One region of the Bacillus sp. FJAT-27231 genome, then DNA from elsewhere that is predicted to be linked to it. Evidence: riboswitches for the same ligand, from Rfam matches in the RefSeq annotation. Region 1 holds a riboswitch; the other holds the start of a gene.
What was found. A riboswitch is a leader RNA that binds a small molecule or an ion and turns the genes downstream of it on or off. The one in region 1 is predicted to bind glycine.

Region 1 (4,212 bases):
TTATCATGGAGATGTGGGCATGCAGAGTTTTTGTGTGCAGACCGCTGTTATGGTAGACAAGGGTCATAAGAAAAGAGAAGTGAACTGGTTCCCTTATGAAGGAAAGTATGAAGCATTTGCCAATCTCATTCGCAGCTTTTGGGGTGAAAAAAGGGATTGGGGTCAATTTTTATCGGCATATAAAAAACTTTTGAAGATTGGAAACAAAAAATAGAGGTAAAGGAGTGTTGTTTCATGGCTGAACAATGGAAGTTAGCTACGTTTGCCGGAGGATGTTTCTGGTGCATGGTCTCGCCTTTTGACGAGCAGCCGGGAATTAAAGAGGTTGTTTCAGGCTACACAGGCGGTCACACGGAAAATCCGACATATGAAGAGGTTTGCTCTGATACAACCGGCCACTATGAGGCGGTCCAAATAAAGTTTGACCCGGCTGTTTTTCCCTATAAAAAATTAGTGGAACTATTCTGGCAGCAAATTGATCCGACAGATGCGGGCGGGCAATTTAATGATCGGGGCTTGTCTTATAAAACGGCGATTTTTTATCATGACGAAGAACAAAAAGAATTAGCAGAGGCTTCGAAGACAGCGCTTGAAGCGAGCGGCCGTTTTCAAAAGCCCGTTGTAACGGCCATCCTGCCGGCAGGTCCTTTTTACCGGGCGGAGGAGAAGCATCAGCATTATTATAAAAAGAACCCTTTCCATTATAATCTTTATAGAGAAGGGTCTGGACGGGCAAAGTTTATTCGTGAAAATTGGAAGAATCGGAAAACAGATGAGCAATTGCGTCAAGAATTAACACCGCTTCAATATGAAGTGACAAAGCATAACGCAACGGAACCACCGTTTCGCAATGAGTATTGGAATCATATAGAAGAGGGGATTTACGTCGACATTATTTCAGGAGAGCCATTGTTTAGTTCGACTGATAAATATGATGCTGGCTGCGGCTGGCCGAGTTTTACAAAGCCCTTGCGCCGTATAGAGTTAGAGGAAAAGCTCGATACTTCTCATGGCATGAGGCGGATTGAAGTACGGGCGAAAACCTCTGATTCCCACTTAGGCCATGTGTTCGATGACGGTCCCGGTCCAGATCGGGCGCGCTACTGCATTAATTCAGCCGCTCTTCGCTTTGTGCCAAAGGATAAGCTAGACGAAGAAGGATATGGAGAGTTTAAAAGCTTGTTTGAGTAAGGGGAGTGTCCGTTACTCGCCATGTTCGCCATTTTACTGACCACAGAGATAGGATCGTTATTTGAGCAGGAGAAAGCGGCTGTCTTATAATAGAGAAAAACGAATTGGGGAACTGCAATGAATGAAAAAGAGTACGACCGTCTGCTCAAAATTCAGACAGGCGGCACATGGGAATGGCTCTATCAGTCGCTTCATTATAATCGTTATGAAGCAACCCCTTATGAAGCAATAGACGAGTTGTTCCGGGAATACGAGCTAAAGAGAACGGACGGAGTCGTAGACTTCGGCTGTGGAAAAGGGCGTCTGTTATTTTATATTCACTATCGGTTTAACGTGCGGGGCACGGGGGTTGAGGTGAATGGACAGCTATACCAGGAAGCGATTGAAAATCTGGCCGAGTATATGAAGAAAAAAAAGAGTCCCGTTCGTTCTATCCGCTTTGAATGTTGTGCCGCAGAGGACTATAAAATTGGGAAGGAAGATAATCGCTTTTATTTTTTTAACCCGTTTTCTATCCAAATTTTTATGAAAGTCGTTCACAATATTATGAGCTCAGTTGAAGAACAACAGCGGTCTGTTGATATTGTTCTTTACTACCCAACGGCCGAATACATTCAATTTCTCGAGATGTATACTCCATTTCAGCTTTTAAAAGAAGTGAAGGTGCCAGGGCTCTATGAAAAGAATGACAATGAACGGTTTTTGATTTTTCGTCATGAGGGATACTAATGGTTCCCTCTTTTTTTGTAAGCGGAATCGTCAAAGAAAAATAAAAGCAATTGACAATCATTAATATTTCAATTATTCTGAATGAAAATAGCGGATGACGATTGTGGGAGAGTGCAAGCAGTGAGCCACCGAAGGAGCAAGTTCCAAAAAGACCCTTGGAATCAATCTCTCAGGTAGAAGAACCACAATGGGACGCACCTCTGGAGAGCGCGTTTAAATACGCCACCAAAGGGGAAGGCTCAATCCGATCGCTGGATGGAGTTAAACTCTCAGGTAAAAGGACAGAGAAGGGAACGTTACCCTTTTCTGTCCTTTTTTGCGTGTATAAAAAGTGTCGGGAAGTGGTTGAAAGCCGACAAATGGAGAAGGGTATATACCAGGGAAAACGCTTACAGGAAGGGGTGGAATAATCGTGATCAGATTAACAGAGCCGGCTGTAAAACAGTTAAAAGCAATGGTACTAGAGGAAAAGAATAGTCCAAGAATTGATGCGGATGTCGCTGGCGGATGTGGTGTATCTGTGAGGTTTCAGCTTGTATTTGATGAGCCGCGCCGAAATGATAAAGTGATTGACTGTCAAGGAATTGAAATTCGAATGGATCGTTTTACCGAACGGTACTTAGATACAGAAACACAGGTTGATTACACAGAAGAATTAGGTTTTCTAGTGGGGGAAAGCTTTACTTCAAGCGACTGTGCGATAGAGTAGTTCTTTTTGAAATGAATATAACATTTAAGGATGGAGGAAGAGTTTTGCATAAAAAGGGGAATCTTAATTACTTTAAATTGTTAGTCACTTGTCCGGAAAAGCCGGGCATTATTTCAGCTGTGTCAAATGTTTTGCTGGAGCACAAAGCGAATATTGTTCAATTTGACCAGCATACGACGAATCCAAAAGACGGCATTTTCTTTATGAGAATTGAATTTGATATGGAAGAGACGGATACAGCCGTTGAGAAGCTTGAACAAGGGTTGCGGGAGTTATCCGAGTCCTATCCAATGGAGTGGGAATTAAGAAACAAAGAAAAAGCCAAGCGCATGGCTATCTTTGTCTCTAAGGCGGATCATTGTCTGTTAGAATTAATTTGGCGCTGGAAATCAAAGGAGCTCCCAGTTGAAATTCCAATGGTGATTAGTAACCATCCAGATTTAAAAGAAGTAGTAGAGAGCTATGGCATTCCGTATTACCATATTCCGCTTTCCCATGAATCGAAAGAAGAGGCGGAACAAAAAGCAATGGAACTAATGGAAGGAAAAGTAGACTTTATTGTCTTAGCGAGATACATGCAAATCCTTTCTCCTGGTTTTATATCAAAATATCCAAATCAAATCATTAACATCCATCACTCTTTCTTGCCGGCATTTGTAGGGGCAAATCCTTATGTGCGAGCTTTTAACCGTGGGGTAAAATTAATTGGAGCGACTGCGCATTATGTGACAAACGAGCTAGATGAGGGACCGATTATTGAACAGGACATCCTGCGGGTAAATCACCGTTACACAGCAGAAGACCTTAAGATTGCTGGTCGTCATGTAGAAAGAAGTGTACTTGCTGAGGCGGTTTCCTGGCATGTGGAGGATAAAATTATTGTTCATGGTAATAAAACAATCGTGTTTACGTAAGAGCAATGGTAGAAAACCAACTTTTACTCAATGTGACGAGTATCCTCCTAGCAATTATCTGTATAGGGCTTTTTTTCATAAATCAACGCAAGAGAAAAGTAAACTTGTTACAAGTCATTTTGCTTATCTACGCGTTGTCAGTACTGGTTACGTCCGTGCTGGATTATTGGCAGCAATAAAGCAAAGCTTTTAGGCTGTTCACCATCGTTTTTTATTGGTAGGAATGATTGTAAGCAAAGTCTACTTTATATATCATCAGGCTGATTGAAAAAGTTTGTCTTTCGAGGCGCAGTATCTGGCGAGCAACGAAGAAAGCCAACGTTTCTCAATAGTCTAAAAGCTTAACGGGCTTGTAGCCCGTTAAGCTTTTTTCATGGCTAGGAACTTTTTTGCCGCAAGTATTTTTTATCGTGCATAAACAATCTCCAAAAATAAATAAAGCCGGGAAAGAGAATGGCAAAGCCGGCAATGTACGTGATGAACACAGCCATAAAAGAATTGGGGTCTGTGAAGCCTGATTGAATCGTTACGTTAGGATAGACCATATACGGCAAATGAGCTTTCCCGTACACATAACTAGCAATGAAATATTGAATTGTAACCGCAATGACGGCAATTCTTGGCATTCCCCTCTCTTCTTTGTTCGGAAAGGATGGAAGGAACAGACTA
Region 2 (4,212 bases), 1.3 Mb from region 1:
AGAACCACTGTAAATATAGCTGCGTTGCCCGGTATTCAGTAAAAATAATTACTTTGTCATTAATCGATTGAACGAGCTGAAGTGCTTTTTCTGCTTTAGAGTTGTGCGTAATGTTCTGTATATGTGACAAAGCGTTTTGAAAACTCTCTGGAAAATCAAGATGGTTTCCATTCAGCTTCTTCGCCATGTTTCTTAAGGTGAAAAAGACGGCTTCTTTGCTGCTGCAGGCTTCCCGCTGCAAAGTAAGCAAGGAAAAAGCAGACCGTACATCATCTGGCTGGCTGCGGACGAGCTGTTCAAGAGCTTGATAGAGCGAGCGTTCTTCCTCTGTGAAAGTCACTTTAACGGATTCTACTTTTCTGGCTGTCCACTCCACACCTGTATCCTGCCGACGGTTACGAATCATCACTTTATTCATGAGCTTAATTAAATGGTGATGGTTTTGTACTTGCCGGTCTCCTTTTTTAAACTGCTCACTAAACTGTCCTTCGCTTCCCAAATGACCAGGCTTTAATAGCGAAACGAGATGGAACATTTCATCAAGCCGGTTTTGAATAGGTGTCGCTGTGAGTAATAGGCAAAATTTCTTTTTTAAGTGACGGACAAATTGATAGTTTTTTGTTTTATGGTTTTTTAATTTATGAGCTTCATCAATAATAACTAAGTCATAGTCTTGTTCATAAATTTTTTCCTTGTGCGGACTTCGTTTGGCTGTATCGATCGAGGAAATGACGATATCATGCTCATCCCAGGCATAAAACTTCTTTTGGGCAATAGCAGGAATGTAAAATTTAGTAGTTAACTCATGGGCCCATTGAGAAACGAGAGAAGCCGGAGCTAAGATTAAAACTTTTTTCACGAGGCCGCGAATCAAATACTCTTTTAATACTAGCCCAGCTTCGATTGTTTTGCCGAGTCCTACTTCATCCGCTAAAATAGCTTTGCCATTCATTTCTTCCACTACTCTTCTAGCTGCTTCAAGCTGATGCGGAAGAGCCGTAAGTTCCGGCAGAAAGCTAGGAGCTAACAATCCTTCAAAATCAGGGACCATCATTCGTCTTTCCATATTAATAGTCGATTGGAAAAGCGGCCAGCTCCCCCAAGGCCCATCTTGTTCGAGTCTTTTTTCTAATTCCTCTTCCCAGCTATGATCGAAATAAATTTCCACATCCATTTGAAAAACTCCTTTATAAAATATGTTGCCGAAACCTTACCTTTAATGGTAGGATGTAAGTGAACAAAATATTATGTCATTTTGCAAAAAAGCGAATATTGTTGATTTACTCTAATCCGATGTTCATAGTATGCCCATTTATTAACTAAATATAGCGAATGAAGGCGAGGGGAGAGACTGTTTATACAGCGCCGAAGGAGCAAACAAGCTTTTTGTGAATCTCTCAGGCAAAAGAACTCTTGCTGGACGCGACTCTGGAGAGCGTTTCGTTAACGAAACCACCAAAGAAGACAGCCTGTTTACCAGGTTAAACTTTCAGGTTCAAGGACAGAGAACAACTTGTAAAAGCTGTTCTTTGTCTTTTTTTATGCAAAAATAATGGGCTGAACCGCAGGAAGACAATGAAAGGGGTAGGGAAATGGGAGAATTAAAGCGCACACCATTGTTTGAATCGTACCAGCGATCTGGAGCAAAAACGATTGATTTTGGAGGATGGGAACTGCCTGTTCAATTTTCAAGTATTAAAGAAGAACATGAGGCTGTCCGCACAAAGGCAGGGCTTTTTGATGTTTCTCATATGGGGGAAATTACAGTAAAGGGAAAAGACTCCTTAGCCTTTCTACAAAAAATGATGACGAACGACTTGTCAAAGCTCCAGCCAGATCAAGCAATCTATACGATTATGTGTAATGAAAAAGGCGGAGCTGTCGATGATTTGCTCGTCTACATGCTAGCTGAAGATGATTATCTACTTGTTGTGAATGCAGCGAATACAGATAAAGATTTTGATTGGCTGAAGAAGCATCAAGCAGGAAATATAGAAGTTGAAAACGTATCAAAAGACTGGGCACAACTCGCTATTCAAGGTCCTGCTGCTGAAGGAATTTTGCAAAAGCTAGTGGCTGATGTGGATTTAAGTGAGATTAAGTCTTTTAAGTTTAAGCAGGAAGTTAGAATTAACGGGATACCAGCTCTCGTATCACGAACTGGTTACACAGGAGAAGATGGCTTTGAGATTTATAGCCGAAGTGAAGATGCCCCTAAGCTATGGGAAGATCTTTTAGAGGCTGGCAAAGAAGACGGTCTTCTTCCATGCGGACTCGGTGCGCGTGATACCTTACGCTTTGAAGCGAACCTTGCTTTATATGGACAGGAGCTAGCTGATGATATTTCACCACTTGAAGCAGGCTTAGGTTTTGCAGTAAAGACAAACAAAGAGGACTTTATTGGCCTAGACGTGTTGAAAGAGCAGAAAGAAAATGGTCCGAAGCGGAAATTGATTGGTCTTGAGATGATAGATCGGGGAATTCCGCGTCACGGCTATCTTGTTTTTTCCGGTGAAGAAGAAGTGGGTCATGTAACGACCGGTACTCAATCACCGACGTTAAAGAAAAATATTGGTCTGGCTTTAGTGAAAGCAGAGTATGCTGTACCTGATCAAGAGCTGCAAGTAGAAATCCGCGGCAAAAAATTAACAGCTAAAACGGTAAAACCACCATTTTATAAACGCTCAAAATAAGAAAGAGAGAAGGGGAATATAATGAAGCATCGTTACTTGCCGATGACAGAAACGGATAAAAAGGAAATGCTTGCAACAGTGGGTGTCCAAACGGTAGATGAATTATTTGCCGACATTCCTGAAAAAGTACGTTTTCAGGGATTATATAATATTAAAGAAGCAAAAGCAGAACCAGCGTTGAAAAAAGAATTAAGCGCAATGGCTGCTAAAAACATCAATGCGAAACAATATGCTTCCTTTTTAGGGGCAGGTGTATATGATCACTATACGCCGTCTATTGTAGACCACGTTATTTCTCGTTCAGAATTTTACACAGCTTACACACCGTACCAGCCAGAAATTTCCCAAGGGGAACTGCAAGCGATCTTTGAATTCCAAACGATGATTTGCGAATTAACGGGTATGGATGTAGCGAACTCTTCTATGTATGACGGAGGCACAGCGTTGGCGGAAGCAGCTATGCTAAGCGCTGGTCAGACGAAAAGAAAGAAAGTACTCGTATCAGAAACGGTTCATCCAGAGTCACGCGATGTGTTAGCGACTTACGCAAAAGGCCAAAACATTGAAGTAGTGGTAATCCCGCACAAAAATGGAGTAACAGACATTGATCAGCTAAATGAATTAGTCGATAACGATACAGCAGCTGTGATCGTTCAATATCCTAACTTCTTCGGTGCGATTGAGTCACTTTCTGAAGTAGAAAAAGCGGCTCATGACGCAAAAGCCATGTTTGTTGTTTCTTCTAATCCACTTGCTCTTGGTGCACTGACACCTCCAGGAAAATTTGGTGCTGATATTGTGATCGGTGACGCTCAGCCATTTGGCATTCCGGCTCAATTTGGCGGACCGCACTGCGGATACTTTGCAGTAACGAAAAAGCTGATGCGTAAAGTGCCAGGCCGTCTCGTTGGCCAGACGCATGATGATCAAGGACAACGCGGCTTCGTATTGACGCTGCAAGCACGCGAGCAGCATATCCGTCGTGACAAAGCGACTTCTAACATTTGCTCCAATCAGGCACTTAACGCTCTTGCAGCCAGTGTAGCTATGACAGCTTTAGGTAAAAAAGGTGTGCGTGAAATCGCGACACAAAACTTGCAAAAAGCATTTTTTGCTAGAGAGACGTTAAAGCAAAATGGAGTAGAAGTCTTGTTTGAGGGACCTGTATTTAATGAATTTGTTATTCGCCTCAATAAACCGGTAAGAGAAGTAAACCAAAAGCTGCTTGAAAAAGGCATTATTGGCGGTTATGACCTTGGTCTTACTTACGATGGTCTTGAAAATTGCATGCTCGTTGCTGTGACAGAACTGCGGACAAAAGAAGAAATTGAACTTTTTGCAAAAGAATTGGGGGATAGCCATGAATAAGAAGGACCAAGAGCTTATTTTCGAATTGTCTCAACCAGGGCGGATTGGCTATAGTCTGCCTGAATTAGATGTACCAGAAGCAGATTTGTCTGCCCTTTTGCCTGCAGGATATTTACGTGAGGAAGAGCCGGAACTTCCGGAAGTCTCTGAA

Region 2: it holds a riboswitch for glycine, as region 1 does, so the genes downstream of both, gcvT (glycine cleavage system aminomethyltransferase GcvT) here and AC623_RS19335 (iron-sulfur cluster biosynthesis family protein) in region 1, are expected to answer to the same signal.

Annotation. Positions count from the first base shown of each region.
Region 1 is NZ_LFZU01000001.1:4,043,751-4,047,962, reverse strand. It holds gene AC623_RS19355 (aldehyde dehydrogenase family protein) at 1-214, shown strand, start outside; partial or broken gene msrA (peptide-methionine (S)-S-oxide reductase MsrA) at 235-756, shown strand; gene msrB (peptide-methionine (R)-S-oxide reductase MsrB) at 742-1,191, shown strand; gene AC623_RS19345 (SAM-dependent methyltransferase) at 1,309-1,920, shown strand; glycine riboswitch at 2,015-2,115, shown strand; glycine riboswitch at 2,119-2,207, shown strand; gene AC623_RS19335 (iron-sulfur cluster biosynthesis family protein) at 2,333-2,629, shown strand; gene purU (formyltetrahydrofolate deformylase) at 2,641-3,543, shown strand; gene AC623_RS19325 (cytochrome d ubiquinol oxidase subunit II) at 3,921-4,212, opposite strand, start outside.
Region 2 is NZ_LFZU01000001.1:2,720,109-2,724,320, reverse strand. It holds gene AC623_RS13075 (DEAD/DEAH box helicase) at 1-1,174, opposite strand, end outside; glycine riboswitch at 1,333-1,423, shown strand; glycine riboswitch at 1,427-1,507, shown strand; gene gcvT (glycine cleavage system aminomethyltransferase GcvT) at 1,593-2,693, shown strand; gene gcvPA (aminomethyl-transferring glycine dehydrogenase subunit GcvPA) at 2,715-4,061, shown strand; gene gcvPB (aminomethyl-transferring glycine dehydrogenase subunit GcvPB) at 4,054-4,212, shown strand, end outside.